4 regions of the Streptomyces sp. NPDC046716 genome follow, and region 1 is predicted to be linked to each of the others. Evidence: riboswitches for the same ligand, from Rfam matches in the RefSeq annotation. Region 1 holds a riboswitch; each other region holds the start of a gene.

Region 1 (3,818 bases):
GGGGTCACCGTCGCGGAGTTCGATGGCCTCGAAGGCTCCGGTGGAGGCGCCGGACGGAACAGCAGCACGACCCGTGCTGCCGTCGTCGAGGCCGACCTCGACCTCGACCGTGGGGTTGCCTCGGGAGTCCAGGATTTCCCGGGCTACGACGACGTCGATGGACGGCACGAGCATCTCCTTCTGGGATGTGACGCGGACTGTGCGGGGCCGGATGGTTCGGTCCCGACCCACTGAGCCTAACCGGCTCCGGGGCATCGGCCAGCCGACCGCCCGGCTCGTGGACAAAGCCCGGAGCGAAATGTTTCTTAATGGAACAAAGACAGCAGCCCCCGCCCACTGCATGGGGCGGGGGCTGCTCAGGTGAGCGGCCCACTGGGGGTGGGGACGGGGGTGCGGCGGGGGCTCGGCGTCCGCCGATGCCGGGCCCGTGGCGCTCCCGCGGGGTGCTGCTTACTTCAGGTGGAGCTGCTGGCCCGGGAAGATCAGGTCGGCGTCCTTGACGATGTCCTTGTTGAGCTTGAACACCTTCTGCCAGTTCGTGCCGTGGGCGTCGGCGATCTTGCTCAGGGTGTCGCCGGTCTTCACCTTGTACTCGCCGTCGCCCTTCTCGACCTTCTGGCCGGTCGGGGTGGTGACGGTGTCACGGGACTGCGAGCGGGAGGCGGCCGACGAGTCGGTGTGCTGCTCGGTCGACTTCTGCTCCTGCTGCTGCGGCCGGCTCTGCTGCGGCTGCGACTGCTGGGTGTCCTGCTCGGCGGCCGGGGCGGAGTTGCCCGTGGAGGCGCCGGAGAGGCCCACACCGCAGCTCGGCCAGGCGCCCTTGCCCTGCGAGGCGAGGACCTTCTCGGCGACCGAGATCTGCTGGGCCTTGGAGGCACCGGCGGCGGAGGACGCGTACTGCGTGCCGCCGTAGGCCGCCCAGGTGGACGGCGAGAACTGGAGGCCACCGGAGTAGCCGTTGCCCGTGTTGATCGACCAGTTGCCACCGGACTCGCACTGCGCGACCTGGTCCCACTCGGAGGTGGAGGCGGCGGAGGCGGAGGTGGCGCCCATCAGCGGGACGGCGACGGCGGCACCGGCGACACCCGCGAGGGTGGCGACACGGACTGCCTTGGACGGGCGGCGGTGCTTGCCCTTGCTGGAAAGCAGCATGGAGAGATCCCCTCACCGACGCCTACGAGGTGAGCTGTCGGGTTCGGGCCAGTGAGTGCCCGGCCGCGCATCCTTGTGCGCGACTTAACCCCAAGCCGTCTCGGTCTCCCTCGACGGCGGCTTACCTGGGTCCCCCGCTCCTGCCTACGGCGCTGACGCGTCGACTGTTCCCGTACGGACGTTGGCAGGATTCGGCGTGACGTCCGGCGGGGCCCGCTGTGGCGAGCGGTCACGACCGTAAGCAGTCGATCCGTCCGATTTCAAAGACGATCAGGGTCTTTGAGACTCATGTCTCACTCGAACAAAAGTGGACATACAAGCCTCAAAGACCCCGTAACTCCCGCTACTTTTCGACCGATTCGAGCCCAAGATCCAGACTCTGACCAGGAAGGATGAGGTCGGGGTCGGTGCCGACCGTCTTCTTGTTCGCGTCGTAGAGCGCGGCCCACCCGCCTTGCACGTCATGGGCGTCGGCGATGTCCCAGAGGTTGTCACCCGAGCGGACCACATAGGCCTCGCCGTCACGCTGGTCGGCCCGGGAGGCGTGCCGGCCGTCCCCCGTACGGGAGTCGGCGCCGTCGTCGTCGGCGCGGTCGCCCCGGTGGCGGCCACGGGCCGAATCCTCGCCGGAGGACGCCGAGTCGGCGACGGACGGGGAGCCCGACTCCGTGGCGGACGGGGTCGTCGCGTCGCCGCTCACCCCGCCCTCCTTGCCGTTACCCGAGGTATCGGCGGAGCTGTCGGCTGACGGTCCGTCGGACGCCTCGGCCGTCGCTTCGTCCGAGGCGTCGGCCGACGACTTGTCCGATGTGCCGGACTCGTCGTGACTCTTCTCTCCCGAGTCCGAGTCCGAACCCGAGTCGTCGCCGGAGTCGGAGTCCGTGTCGGCGTCCGCGCCCTTGTCCGACGAGCCGGCCGTGTCCGACGGCTGCGGGGAGGCACTGGCACCCGGGTCGACGTCCGCCGAGCCGTCGCCCTGGACGAGCCCCGCCGTCGTCGAGCAGCCCGGCCAGGCGCCCGGCCCCTTGTCGTCGAGGACCTTCTCGGCGACGGCTATCTGCTGCGAGCGGCTGGCCTGGTCGGCCCGCGGGGCGTAGTCGAGCCCGCCGTACTGCTCCCAGACCTCCTGCGAGAACTGCAGGCCGCCGTAGTAGCCGTCGCCCGAGTCCAGGCTCCACTGCCCGCCGCTCTCGCACGCGGCGACGTTGTCCCACGTGGTGGCGGTCGCCGCACTCGCGCCCGTCGCGCCGAGCAGCGGGATCGCGATGGCGCTGCCGGTGACTCCGGCGGCGACGACGAGAGCAGGGGCCTGGCGGGGGCGACGGTGTCGGCCGTTCCCGGAGAGCATGCGGTTGCCTTTCGCGAGACTGATACTGCTGCACGCGACAGGGTGGACGTGTGGTGCCTGTTGTGCGTGTGTCGCGATGACTGGTGAACGTAGCGGGACTCGAACGCTTGTCACAAGTCGATGCAGCGCAGATCACGTCACCATCACAGATTTGACACAACGTCAGTTTTCAACCACCTGTGAGGGGTCGCGAACTGTGCGGCGAATGGGTCCAGTTCGCGGCATTTCAAGATCACGACAAACCACCCCACGGCGCTGCCCCACCGGCCCCGAGTGGCACCGGTCACACGCGTCGCCCGTGCGCCATCCGCCCCCGGGTACGGTCGGGATGTGAACACCGCGCCCGCCCCCGAACTCTTCACCTGGGAGTTCGCCACCGATCCGTATCCCGCCTACGCCTGGCTGCGCGAGCACTCCCCCGTGCACCGCACCACGCTGCCCAGCGGCGTCGAGGCCTGGCTCGTGACCCGCTACGCGGACGCGCGGCAGGCGCTCGCGGACCAGCGGCTGTCCAAGAACCCGGTGCACCACGCGGACGACGCGCAGGGCAAGAGCAAGACCGGCATCCCCGGCGAGCGCAGCGCGGGCCTGATGACCCATCTGCTGAACATCGACCCGCCGGACCACACCCGGCTGCGGCGGCTGGTCTCCAAGGCGTTCACCCCGCGCCGCGTCGCCGAATTCGCGCCGCGCGTGCAGGAACTGACGGACGGCCTCATCGACGGCTTCGCGGCGCGCGGCAGCGCCGACCTCATCCACGAGTTCGCCTTCCCGCTCCCCATCTACGCGATCTGCGACCTGCTCGGCGTCCCGCGCGAGGACCAGGACGACCTGCGGGACTGGGCGGGCATGATGATCCGCCACGGCAAGGGGCCGCGCGGCGGGGTCGCCCGCGCCGTGAAGAAGATCCGCCGGTATCTCGCCGACCTCATCCACCGCAAGCGGCTCGGCGACGGCGACGACCTGATCTCCGGCCTCATCCGCGCCTCCGACCACGGCGAGCACCTCACCGAGGACGAAGTGGTGGCCATGTGTTTCGTGCTGCTCTTCGCGGGGTTCGAGACGACCATCAACCTGATCGGCAACGGCACCCACGCCCTGCTGCGCCACCCCGAGCAGCGGGCCGTGCTCCAGTCCGCCCTCGCCCGCGGCGAGCACGGTCTGCTGGAGACGGGCGTGGAGGAGCTGCTGCGGTTCGACGGGCCCGTGGAGATGGCGACCTGGCGGTACGCGACCGAGGCCCTGGAGATCGGTGGGGTCGCGGTCGGCGAGGGCGACCCGGTGCTCGTGGTGCTCGCCGCCGCCGACCGGGACCCCG
Region 2 (3,818 bases), on a different contig from region 1:
CCGGCGCAGCGGGACGGAGTCCTCCGGGTTGGAGAGCACCCGCAGATAGGCCAGGACGTCCCTGACCTCCTTGCGCTCGTAGAAGCGGACGCCGCCGACGACCTTGTACGGCAGTCCTACGCGGATGAAGACCTCTTCGAAGACACGGGACTGCGCGTTCGTCCGGTAGAAGACCGCGACGTCGCCGGACTGGGCGTCGCCCGCGTCCGTGAGGCGGTCGATCTCGTCGGCGATGAACTGGGCCTCGTCGTGCTCGGTGTCCGCGACGTAGCCGGTGATCTGGGCGCCCGCTCCCGCGTTCGTCCACAGGTTCTTGGGGCGGCGGGACTCGTTGCGCTCGATGACCGCGTTCGCCGCCGAGAGGATCGTCTGCGTGGAGCGGTAGTTCTGCTCCAGCATGATCGTCGTCGCGTTCGGATAGTCCTCCTCGAAGTCGAGGATGTTGCGGATCGTGGCGCCGCGGAAGGCGTAGATCGACTGGTCGGCGTCACCGACGACGCACAGCTCGGCCGGGTCCGCGCCCTCGCCGTCCGCCGGGCCCACCAGCTCCTTCACCAGCGCGTACTGCGCGTGGTTGGTGTCCTGGTACTCGTCGACCATGACGTGGCGGAAGCGGCGGTGGTAGTACTCGGCGACGTCCGGGAACGCGCGCAGCAGATTGACCGTCGTCATGATCAGGTCGTCGAAGTCCAGCGCGTTCGCCTCGCGGAGGCGGGACTGGTACATCGCGTAGGCCTGGGCGAGGGTCTTCTCGAAGCCGTCGGCGGCCTGGCCCGCGAAGTCCTCCTCGTCGATCAGCTCGTTCTTCAGGTTGCTGATCTTGGCGCTGAAGGACTTCGGCGGGAACTTCTTCGGGTCCAGATCCAGGTCACGGCAGACCAGGGCCATGAGGCGCTTGCTGTCGGCGGCGTCGTAGATCGAGAAGGAGGACGTGAAGCCCAGCTTCTTGCTCTCGCGGCGCAGGATCCGCACGCACGCGCTGTGGAAGGTGGACACCCACATCGCGTTCGCCCGGGGTCCGACGAGGGCCTCGACGCGCTCCTTCATCTCGCCCGCGGCCTTGTTCGTGAACGTGATCGCGAGGATCTGGCCCGGGTGGGCGCCGCGCTCGGCGAGCAGGTACGCGATGCGGTGCGTCAGGACGCGGGTCTTGCCGGAGCCGGCGCCCGCGACGATGAGCAGGGGCGAGCCGCCGTGGACGACGGCCGCGCGCTGATTCTCGTTCAACCCGTCGAGCAGGGATTCCGGATCCACCGCCGGGCGCGGGGCGCCGTCGCGGTAGTACGCGTCCCTGGCCGGGGGCACGTCGAACTTCCCGCCGAACAGATCGTCCGGGATCGGCTCCGGCGCGCTGTCGTCGACGGGGTCCTCGGGCGGCGGCGGGGGCTGCTCCGCGCCGCTCTGGAGGCTGGCCAGGAAACTGTCGTCAAAGAGGCTGCTCATCGCCGTACGAGTCTAGGCCGCCCCACTGACAGACCGCCGCCGCCTTTGCGATACCGGGGTTCCGCCGCCCCGTGGGGACCGGGCGCGGCGCGTTCCGCATGACGCAGATCACTCGGCCGCGCCCCCTGCCGTCACATCGGCACACAGCCGGATAAAGCGATCGCGAAACCGCCTCCCGGCGCCTCTCCGATCCCCCACCCGCACCAAGGTCACGAAAATGTATCGGGCATATCGCACATCAACCTTCACAGCAGCAACACGAGTTGGCTACGGTGCTGCGCGGGCAGCCCGTCCCCCCGTCCGCGGTCGTCGCGGCGAGCGGGCAGCCCCCGCCGAGTTCCGTACGCCGCGAGGCAGGGAGCCGGGGACCCACCGACCTTGGGGTGAATCGGCTCGGCCGCCCGGCAGCACGGGGCGGCGGACCGTAGGGCAACCTTCCGCAGGCCCGAACCCGACAGCTAACCCGGTAGGCGGATGACGGAAGGAGTCGCCAGCCTTGGCGTCGCACCGCAAGCCGCGCAATCGCTCCCGACTCGCCGGCGGTCTTCGCACGACCCCGGCGATCGGCATCACGACCGCCGCCCTCACCTCCGTCGCCCTGCTCTCGCAGACGGCGCAGGCCGCCCCCGCGCAGCCGGACCGGCCGAGCCTGGAGGAGGTGCAGAAGAAGGTCGACACCCTGTACCGCCAGGCCGAGGTCGCCACGCAGAAGTACAACGCGGCCAAGGAGCAGACCGCCGGCAAGAAGAAGCAGGTCGACCGGCTTCTCGACGACATCGCGCAGCGCACCGAGAAGATGAACAAGGCCCGCCACGAGCTGGGCCGGTTCGCCGCCGAGCAGTACCGCTCGGGCGGGATGAGCAACACCGCGACGATGTTCCTCGCCGACAACCCCGAGGACTACTTCGCGCAGGACCAGCTGCTCAGCCGGATGACGAACGAGCAGAAGAAGGCCGTCGACGACTTCCAGGACGAGCAGCGCAAGACCGCGAAGAAGCGCACCGAGGCCCAGGAGAACCTGCGGCAGCTCTCCACTTCCCAGGACGATCTGCAGAGCTCCAAGCAGGCCGTGCAGACGAAGCTGGCGGACGCCCGTCAGCTGCTGTCGAAGCTGACCGCCGAGGAGAAGGCGCGGCTCGCGCGGATCGCGAAGGCCAAGGAGGAGGCGGCCCGCAAGAAGGCCGCCGAGCTGGCCCAGAAGCAGAAGGAGGCCGAGGAGGCCAAGCGCAAGGAGGCCGAGGAGAAGGCGGCCCAGGAGGGATCGTCCGGCTCCGGCTCGACCGGCTCGGGTTCGTCGGGCTCGGGTTCGTCCTCGTCCGGCTACGCCGCCAAGGCCGCCCAGGCCCTCGCCTTCGCCAAGGCCCAGGAGGGCAAGCCGTACGTGTGGGGCGCCACCGGCCCCGACTCCTACGACTGCTCAGGGCTGACCCAGGCCGCCTGGAAGGCCGCCGGGATCACGCTGCCGCGCACCACCTGGGACCAGGTGGAGGTCGGCACGACGGTCTCGCTCTCCGACATCCAGCCGGGTGACCTGGTGTTCTTCTACGACGACATCAGCCACGTCGGCCTCTACCTCGGCGACGGGATGATGATCCACGCCCCGAAGCCGGGCGCGTACGTGCGCGAGGAGTCCATCTACTACGACGGCACCTCGTCGATCCACAGCGTGGTGCGCCCGGCCTGACGGACGCCGGACCGGATCAGGTCCAGAGCACCGCGATGAAGATGTTCGCGACGGTGAGCGCGCCGACCGTCGCGAACAGCCCCTTCTCGGCCTTCTCCTCGTCCCGCTTCACATAGACGATGCCGAGGATCACGATCAGGATCGCCAGCTTCACGCCGATCTTGATGTTGTTGACGGTGTTGTCGTCGGCCTGATTGAGGCCGACGAGGGCGACACCGGTCACCAGCATGGTCAGGGCGCCGTGCAGCATCGCCTTGTTGAAGCGGGCGGTGCCCTGGCCGATCGCCGACATCTGCGTGAGGAAGCCGCCGAGCAGCGAGGCGATGCCGATGATGTGCAGGCCGACGAAGAGATGGATGAGTACGTCCATGGTTCCGGAGCCTAACGGGACGGACCGGACGCCCCGTCACCGATCCCCCGCGAGCACTCCCGGCCACCGGACTGTCACCCTCTGACGTGATCAACAACAAAGGGAGCAGTTCCGAACAATCCATCACCAACCCGTTACGCCGAGGTTTAGCGTCCTTGCTCAGGTGACCGGCTCCCCACCGCCGCCCGGGCCAGGGGCGGCAGTCGGACACCACCGCCGAGGAGGGTCCGGCGGCGGCCCGTTCCCCCTGTGCGGGCCGTCGCCGGGCGTGTACCGAGGCGGTCGTACGACCGGAAGGACGTGGCGTTTCGTGCCGGCAGC
Region 3 (3,818 bases), on a different contig from region 1:
GCTCGCCCTCACCGCCGTGCGGCGCGTCCTCGACGTGACCGCCGAGGAGGTCCGGGAGATCGCCGAGGCGCGCCTGCGGCCCGACAACCGCGCGGTCCTGGTGTACGAGCCCACGGCCCCCGCCGAGGCCGACGACGAGACCGCAGCGAACGACGAGGAGGCGGGCCAGTGACCGAGCAGCTCGCGAGCATGGACTTCCACCCGCAGCCGCAGCCCGGCGAGGCCAGGCCGTGGGCGTTCCCCGCCCCGCAGCGCGGCGCGCTGGACAACGGCCTCACCGTCCTGCACTGCCACCGCCCCGGCCAGCAGGTCGTCGCCGTGGAGGTCAACCTGGAGGCGCCCCTGGAGGCCGAGCCCCAGGGCCTCGACGGCGTCGCCACGATCATGGCGCGGGCCTTCAACGAGGGCACCGACAAGCACTCCGCCGAGGAGTTCGCGGCCGAACTGGAGCGGGCCGGCGCCACCATGGACGCGCACGCCGACCATCCCGGCGTCCGGGTCTCGCTCGAAGTGCCCGTCTCCCGGCTCCCCAAGGGACTCGCCCTGCTGGCCGACGCCCTGCGGGCGCCCGCCTTCGACGACAGCGAGATCGAGCGTCTGGTGGCCAACCGCCTCGACGAGATCCCGCACGAGAGCGCCAGCCCGGCCCGCCGCGCCGCCAAGGAGCTCTCCAGGCAGCTCTTCCCGGCCGACGCGCGCATGTCGCGCCCGCGCCAGGGCACCGAGGAGACCGTCGCGGCCATCGACGCGGCGGCCGTGCGCGCCTTCTACGAGAAGCACGTACGCCCCGCCACCGCCACCGCCGTGGTGGTGGGCGACCTCACCGGCGTCGACCTCGACGGCCTGCTCGCCGACACGCTCGGCGCCTGGACCGGGAACACCGCGCAGGCGCGCCCCGTGCCGCCCGTCACGGCCGACGACACCGGCCGCGTCGTCATCGTGGACCGCCCGGGCGCCGTGCAGACGCAGCTGCTGATCGGCCGCATCGGACCCGACAAGCACGACCGGGTGTGGGCCGCGCAGATCCTCGGCACGTACTGCCTCGGCGGCACCCTCACCTCGCGCCTGGACCGGGTCCTGCGCGAGGAGAAGGGCTACACCTACGGGGTGCGGTCCTTCGCCCAGGTGCTGCGCTCGGCGCCGGACGGGACGGGCGCCGCGATGCTCGCCATCAGCGGTTCCGTGGACACCCCGAACACCGGCCCGGCGCTCGACGACCTGTGGCAGGTCCTGCGCACGCTGGCCGCGGAGGGCCTCACCGACGCCGAGCGGGACACGGCCGTGCAGAACCTGGTGGGCGTGGCCCCGCTCAAGTTCGAGACCGCGGCGAACGTCGCGGGCACCCTCGCCGACCAGGTCGAGCAGCACCTGCCCGACGACTTCCAGGCCCGCCTGTACCGCCAACTCGCCGAGACGGGCACGGTGGAGGCCACGGCGGCGGTCGTGAACGCCTTCCCGGCGGACCGTCTGGTCACGATCCTCGTGGGGGACGCCGCGCAGATCGAGGAGCCGGTCAAGGCACTCGGCATCGGTGAGGTGACGGTGGTCACCGGCTGATCGGGAGGCTCCCGAGCGCACCGCCCCGGAGCCCCGGTGACCCGCGAGGGCACCGGGGCTCGGTCGTGTCCGTGATGTCCCTCACGTGCGCAAAAGCGATCGCCGCGCTTCGTAAATGTCCGAAATGGTGCGGAGGTTGCCTGTCTGCCCTGTGGCATGCGCGACAAAAGCCGGGATCCGTTTGTTGATTAAAAGATGTCCCGCTTAGCGTCGGTCCGGCTGTCCGCCGCACCAGTGCCGCGCCCGCGTCACCGGACAGTCATCGCCGAGTCCCCCATGGCGCGAGCCAGGGGAGCCGGGGACCCACCGCAGTCCCTGGGGTGAATCGGGCTCCTCCCGCAAGGAGAGGCCCGTAGGAGACCTTCCTGCTCCGAACCCGTCAGCTAACCCGGTAGGCGAGAGGGAAGGAAAGGATCAGCCTCCACATGGCGTTCACCCGTGCCACCGGGAAGCACCGTCGTCCGAGCCGCATCACGCGTACCACCGCGCAGGTCGCGAGTGTCGCCGCGCTCACCACGACCGGTGTCGTCGGTGGCCTCGCCGCTCCGGCGCTCGCCGCGGACACCGCGGCCCCGGAGCAGAACAACCTGACGCAGGCCATCTCCATCGGCGACTCCCTCGCCGACCAGATCGACGCCCAGGCCGCCGCCCAGCAGAAGGCCGCCGACGCGGCCGCCGCGAAGAAGAAGGCGGAGGCCGAGGCCAAGAAGCGGGCCGAGGAGGCCAAGCGCAAGGCCGAGGAGAAGGCCAAGAAGGAGCGCGAGGCCAAGGAGCGCGCCGCCCGTGAGGCCGAGCGCAAGCGCCTCAACTCCTTCGTGGCGCCCATCTCCGGCTCGTACGTCTCCACCGCCTACAAGGCCAGCAGCGGCCTGTGGTCCTCCGGCAGCCACACGGGCATCGACTTCCACGCCGCCAGCGGCACCGCGGTGCACGCCGTGGGCTCCGGCACCGTCGTCGAGGCCGGCTGGGGCGGCGCCTACGGCAACAACATCGTCATCAAGATGAACGACGGTACGTACACCCAGTACGGTCACCTGTCGTCCATCGGAGTCTCCGTCGGGCAGTCGGTCACCCCGGGCCAGCAGATAGCCCTCTCGGGCGCCACCGGCAACGTGACGGGCCCGCACCTCCACTTCGAGGCCCGCACCGGCCCCGACTACGGTTCGGACATCGACCCCGTCGCGTACCTGCGCTCGCACGGCGTGAACGTCTGACGCGGCTCCGCCTCATCGCCCGAAAGCCCCGGCTCACCGAGCCGGGGCTTTCGCGTTGCCTGTCCCGATCGACCCGCCGGTGGCCAAAAAATATCCCTGGATTACGGCCTCCCGTCGGAAATTCAAGCGCGGTGGAATAGAGTCATCGGGCAAGCGCGCTGACCGGAGGTCAATCGCGCTTGTACGGGCGTCAATCGACCGCGTTTCGCGGGGATTAAGGCGGAGGTCGGGTCATGCGCATTCCCGCGCACTCGGTATGCACGGCGATCCGCGACGACATCGTCGCGGGTGTCTACGAGCGCGGCGGCAGGCTCACCGAGGAACTGCTCGCGCGACGCTACGGCGTCTCGCGCGTCCCGGTCCGTGAGGCGCTGCGCACCCTGGAGGCGGAAGGGTTCGTCGTCACGCGCCGGCACGCGGGCGCGTGCGTCGCCGAGCCGACCGAGCAGGAGGCCGCCGACCTCCTGGAGATCCGCATGCTGCTCGAACCGCTGGGGGCGGCCCGCGCGGCCCAGCGTCGCACCGAGGCCCACCTCAAAGTGCTGCGCGGCCTGGTCAGGCTGGGTCAGGAGCGCTCCAGGCGGGGGCAGAACGAGGACCTGCGCTCACTGGGCGGCTGGTTCCACGAGACGCTCGCCCAGGCCTCCGGCAGCCCCGGTCTGATCACCCTGCTCACCCAGCTGCGGCACAAGATCGCCTGGATGTACGCGGTCGAGACCCCGGGCCGGCCGGCCGAGTCCTGGTCCGAGCACGGGGCCATCGTCGACGCCGTGGCCCGCGGCGACGCCGAGCGGGCGCGCGCCCTGACGGCCCAGCACGCCGAGCGCGCGACGGCCGCCCACCGACTGCGCGTCCCGCGCGCGGGTGAGCGTGTGAGGACTTCGCAACATCCCGTAAACACGGCGGGGCTCCAGCATTAACAGGGGAGCCGTATACAAAGAAGTGCACTATTCGCGGAATGGGCTGCGGCCTCTTTTCCGCTGCCCTTGTTTGTGCCGCATTCAGCGCGGCTGATTTCCCCTGTGCTTTCTGCCGTGCGTCGATTTC
Region 4 (3,818 bases), on a different contig from region 1:
GCGCGGACGTGGCAGGAGACCAACGGTGGGGAAGCGCGGAGGGCGGCACAGATCGGTGGCGGACGCCGCCGGCACCCGGTGGTTCCTGCGGGCGCTGCCGGTCCTGCTGATCCTCGGCGGCGCCCTGTACGAGTACGTCACCCCCTCCGGCTTCTCCGGCGCCCCGCTGTTCAGCGCCGCACCGTTGGTAGCCGCCCCGTTCTTCCCGCTGCGCAGCACGATCCTGGCCGGGCTCGGATCGGTCCTCGCCATCCTCGTCGTCCACTTCAGATACACGCACCGGGTCGGCACCGACATCGTCACCGAGATGACCACCGTGGCCACCGTCTGCGTGCTCGCCTGCTTCATCAACCAGATCGTGCGGCGCAGCAACGAGCAGCTGGACTCCGCCCGGCGGATCGCGCAGGCCGCCCAGTTCGCCGTACTGCCCGAACCGGCCGACCGGATCGCCGGTCTCGCCATCGCCGCGCGCTACGAGGCCGCGCAGGCCGGCGCCTTCATCGGCGGTGACCTGTACGCCGTCCAGGACACCCCGCACGGGGTCCGCATCATCGTCGGTGACGTGCGCGGCAAGGGCATGGGCGCGGTCTCCGCCGTCGCCGTCGTCATCGGGGCGTTCCGGGAGGCCGCCGAGCAGGAGGGCAGCCTGGAGGCGGTCGCCCTGCGCCTGGAGCGGGCGCTGGCCCGCGAGGGCACCCGGCGGGACGGCATCGACGACTTCGAGGGCTTCACCACCGCCGTGCTCGCCGAGATCCCGCACGGCGAGCACCGCGTCCGCATCGTCAACCGCGGCCATCCCGAGCCGATCCTGCTGCTGGACGACGGCACCGTCCGGATGATCCCCGTCGTCGACGGGGTGGGGGCGCTGCCGCTCGGCATGGGGGAGCTCGGGAGCTGGCCTGACCGGGTCGTCGAGGCCGAGTTCCCCGCCGGGACCACGCTGCTGCTCTACACCGACGGGCTCTCCGAGGCGCGCGACGCCGCGGGCGTCTTCTACGATCCGGCGGCCCGGCTGGCCGGGCGGATCTTCCCCGGGCCCGAGGAGCTGCTGCTGGCCCTCGCCGGGGAGGTGCGCGCGCACACCGGTGGCGGCGCGACGGACGACATGGCGCTCCTCGCGGTGCGGCGGCCGTGACTCTCCGCAGATGTTCCGGATAACAATTGACGAACCGTCAGAGAAGTGGCCGGTTCACAGCATCGGTCAAGTCGACCCGTTCCGACCGGCCTTGACCCGTTAAATCCTGGCCAAAGACGTGAACGATCAGTAGGAACAGCTTGGAATTACTGTCGGCTGTCTATTAACGTTCGATAACGCAGCGCGGTCGTCCCAGCCGTCACCAGCGACGGCTCCGCGCGCACGCGCTTAATCCCGCAAGGGAGCCGGGGAACCACCAACTTGGGGTGAATCGGGCATCTTTGGGTGCTCGTAGGAGACCTTCCTGCTCCGAACCCGTCAGCTAACCCGGTAGGCGAGAAGGAAGGAAAGGAGAGCGCCCCCGTGGCGTCGAACCGGCCTGCCCCCGAGTTCTCCTCACTGAAGGACCCGTCGAACGAAGCGTTCGGCCCCCAGCCGGAGAGCTGGGAGGAGTGGAACCCCACCGAGGAGTCCGTCCGCCCCGTCCGCGGCCGGCACCGCGTGGCCCGGCAGCGCGGAGGACTCGCGCGCAGCTCCACCGTTCTGGGCGTCGGCGTGATCGCCGCCGTCGGCGCGGGCGGCATCGCCACCGCGCAGGGCGGCAAGCCCGCCGTCCACATCTCCATGCCCGACCTGTCGGCGGTGAAGGACTCGCTGCCCGCGGCCAAGTCGCTGCCCGGCGTCGGCGCGCTCATATCCGACGGCTCCGACAGCTCCGACTCCACGGTCGCCGCCCCGCTCACCACGGTCGGCAGCGGCACGTCGGACGCGGGCGAGGCGCTGCGCACCCGGATCCTGGCCCAGGCCGAGACCCAGCAGGACGCCGCCGACGCCGCCGCGAAGAAGGAGGCCGAGGAGGCCGCCGCCAAGAAGGCCGCCGACGAGGCCGTCGCCAAGAAGGAGGCGGCAGACAAGAAGGCCGCCGCCGAGAAGAAGAAGGCGGAGGAGGAGGCCAAGAAGAAGGCCGAGGCCGAGCGCCTCGCCAAGCTGGCCAAGAGCTACAAGCTCCCCGTCGCCTCCTACACGATCACCGGCACCTTCGGGCAGCCCGGCGCCATGTGGTCCTCCGGCTATCACACGGGCCTGGACTTCGCCGCTTCCACGGGTACCCCGATCTACGCGGTCCACTCCGGCACCGTCACGGAGGCCGGCTGGGCGGGCGCGTACGGCTACCGCACGATCATCACCCTCGACGACGGCACCGAGCTGTGGTTCTGCCACCAGTCGTCGCTCAACGTCAGCGCGGGCCAGAAGGTCACCACCGGCGATGTCATCGGCCGCGTGGGCGCCACCGGCAATGTCACCGGACCCCACCTCCACCTGGAGGTCCACCCGGGCGGGGACGCCACCGGCATCGACCCGGCCGCATGGCTGCGCGAGCGGGGCCTGACCCCCTGAGAAGCCGGCCGGCCGGTCCGTTCGCATCCTGAACTCCGGCGGTCCTGGCGGCAACCCCCCGACGCCAGGGCCGCCGGTTTTGCCTGCCCTTGGGGCGCGTACCGCCGGATACGTGGAATGCCGTGCTCCGGAGGGGTGTTGAACTGGAGCATGACTTCTTCCGTACTGCGCCCCCTCGGCTCCTCCGGCCTCGATGTCTTCCCGCTCTGCCTCGGCGGCAATGTCTTCGGCTTCTCCGCCGACGAGGCCGCGAGCTTCGAGGTGCTCGACGCCTATGTCGCGGGCGGCGGCAACTTCATCGACACCGCCGACTCCTACTCGGCCTGGGCGCCGGGCAACAAGGGCGGCGAGTCCGAGACCCTCATCGGCAGGTGGGCCAAGGCCCGCGGCCGCCGCGACGACGTCGTCATCGCCACCAAGGTCGGCCGCCACCCCGAGTTCCAGGGCCTGCGCGGCGACAACATCAAGGCCGCCGCCGACGCCTCGCTGCGCCGCCTCGACACCGACTACATCGACCTCTACTACACGCACTTCGACGACGACGAGACGATCCCGGTCGAGGAGATCATCGGCGCGCTCGACGAGCTGGTGCGGGCCGGCAAGGTCCGCCACATCGCCGTCTCCAACATCTCGCCGGAGCGCCTCCAGGAGTCCCTGGACTTCTCCGACCGCGAGGGGCTGGCCCGCTACGTGGCCATCCAGCCGCACTACAACCTCGTCTCGCGCGACACCTACGAGGGCGCCCGGCAGGACATCGCCTCGCGCGCGGGCCTGGGCGCGGCCCCGTACTGGGCGCTGGCCTCCGGCTTCCTGACCGGCAAGTACCGCCCCGGCGTCAGCGTCGACAGCATCCGCGCCGACAAGGCCGGCGGTCACCTGGAGACCGAGCGCGGCCGGAAGGTCCTCGCGGCGCTCGACGAGGTCGCGCAGGCGCACGACGCCGAGGTCGCCACCGTCGCGCTGGCCTGGCTCGCCGCCCGGCCCACCGTCACCGCGCCGATCGCCTCCGCGCGCACCGCCGCACAGCTGCCGGCGCTGATGGCCGTCGCCGAGCTGGAACTGACCGAGGCCGAGCTGACCCGGCTGACCGAGGCGTCCGCCTGAGGCCCGGAACCTAGGAGCGGTACGGGTTGTACGCGGGGCCGCCCGGCATCGGCGGCACCGCGTACACCGACGGCCGCCAGACCGGGACCGGGGCCGCCGCCCGCGAGCCGTACGCGAGGGCGGGCCGGGCGGTGGCGCGCCGCTCCCACAGCGCCTCGAGCAGCTCCCGCTCCCGTGCGAC

What was found. A riboswitch is a leader RNA that binds a small molecule or an ion and turns the genes downstream of it on or off. The one in region 1 is predicted to bind cyclic di-AMP.
Positions count from the first base shown of each region.
Region 2: another riboswitch for cyclic di-AMP. It lies ahead of ABZ930_RS39590 (NlpC/P60 family protein); the one in region 1 lies ahead of ABZ930_RS18055 (transglycosylase family protein).
Region 3: another riboswitch for cyclic di-AMP. It lies ahead of ABZ930_RS26220 (M23 family metallopeptidase); the one in region 1 lies ahead of ABZ930_RS18055 (transglycosylase family protein).
Region 4: another riboswitch for cyclic di-AMP. It lies ahead of ABZ930_RS20355 (M23 family metallopeptidase); the one in region 1 lies ahead of ABZ930_RS18055 (transglycosylase family protein).

Region 1 is NZ_JBEYYU010000021.1:101,156-104,973, forward strand. It holds gene eno (phosphopyruvate hydratase) at 1-174, opposite strand, end outside; gene ABZ930_RS18055 (transglycosylase family protein) at 451-1,152, opposite strand; cyclic di-AMP (ydaO/yuaA leader) riboswitch at 1,157-1,314, opposite strand; gene ABZ930_RS18060 (transglycosylase family protein) at 1,496-2,500, opposite strand; gene ABZ930_RS18065 (cytochrome P450) at 2,831-3,818, shown strand, end outside.
Region 2 is NZ_JBEYYU010000100.1:11,969-15,786, reverse strand. It holds gene pcrA (DNA helicase PcrA) at 1-1,443, opposite strand, end outside; cyclic di-AMP (ydaO/yuaA leader) riboswitch at 1,764-1,932, shown strand; gene ABZ930_RS39590 (NlpC/P60 family protein) at 1,940-3,127, shown strand; gene ABZ930_RS39585 (hypothetical protein) at 3,144-3,497, opposite strand; gene ABZ930_RS39580 (C40 family peptidase) at 3,808-3,818, shown strand, end outside.
Region 3 is NZ_JBEYYU010000038.1:25,270-29,087, reverse strand. It holds gene ABZ930_RS26230 (pitrilysin family protein) at 1-172, shown strand, start outside; gene ABZ930_RS26225 (pitrilysin family protein) at 190-1,557, shown strand; cyclic di-AMP (ydaO/yuaA leader) riboswitch at 1,811-1,970, shown strand; gene ABZ930_RS26220 (M23 family metallopeptidase) at 1,983-2,771, shown strand; gene ABZ930_RS26215 (GntR family transcriptional regulator) at 3,005-3,691, shown strand.
Region 4 is NZ_JBEYYU010000025.1:98,836-102,653, forward strand. It holds gene ABZ930_RS20350 (PP2C family protein-serine/threonine phosphatase) at 26-1,135, shown strand; cyclic di-AMP (ydaO/yuaA leader) riboswitch at 1,351-1,487, shown strand; gene ABZ930_RS20355 (M23 family metallopeptidase) at 1,499-2,533, shown strand; gene ABZ930_RS20360 (aldo/keto reductase) at 2,684-3,637, shown strand; gene ABZ930_RS20365 (PrsW family intramembrane metalloprotease) at 3,648-3,818, opposite strand, start outside.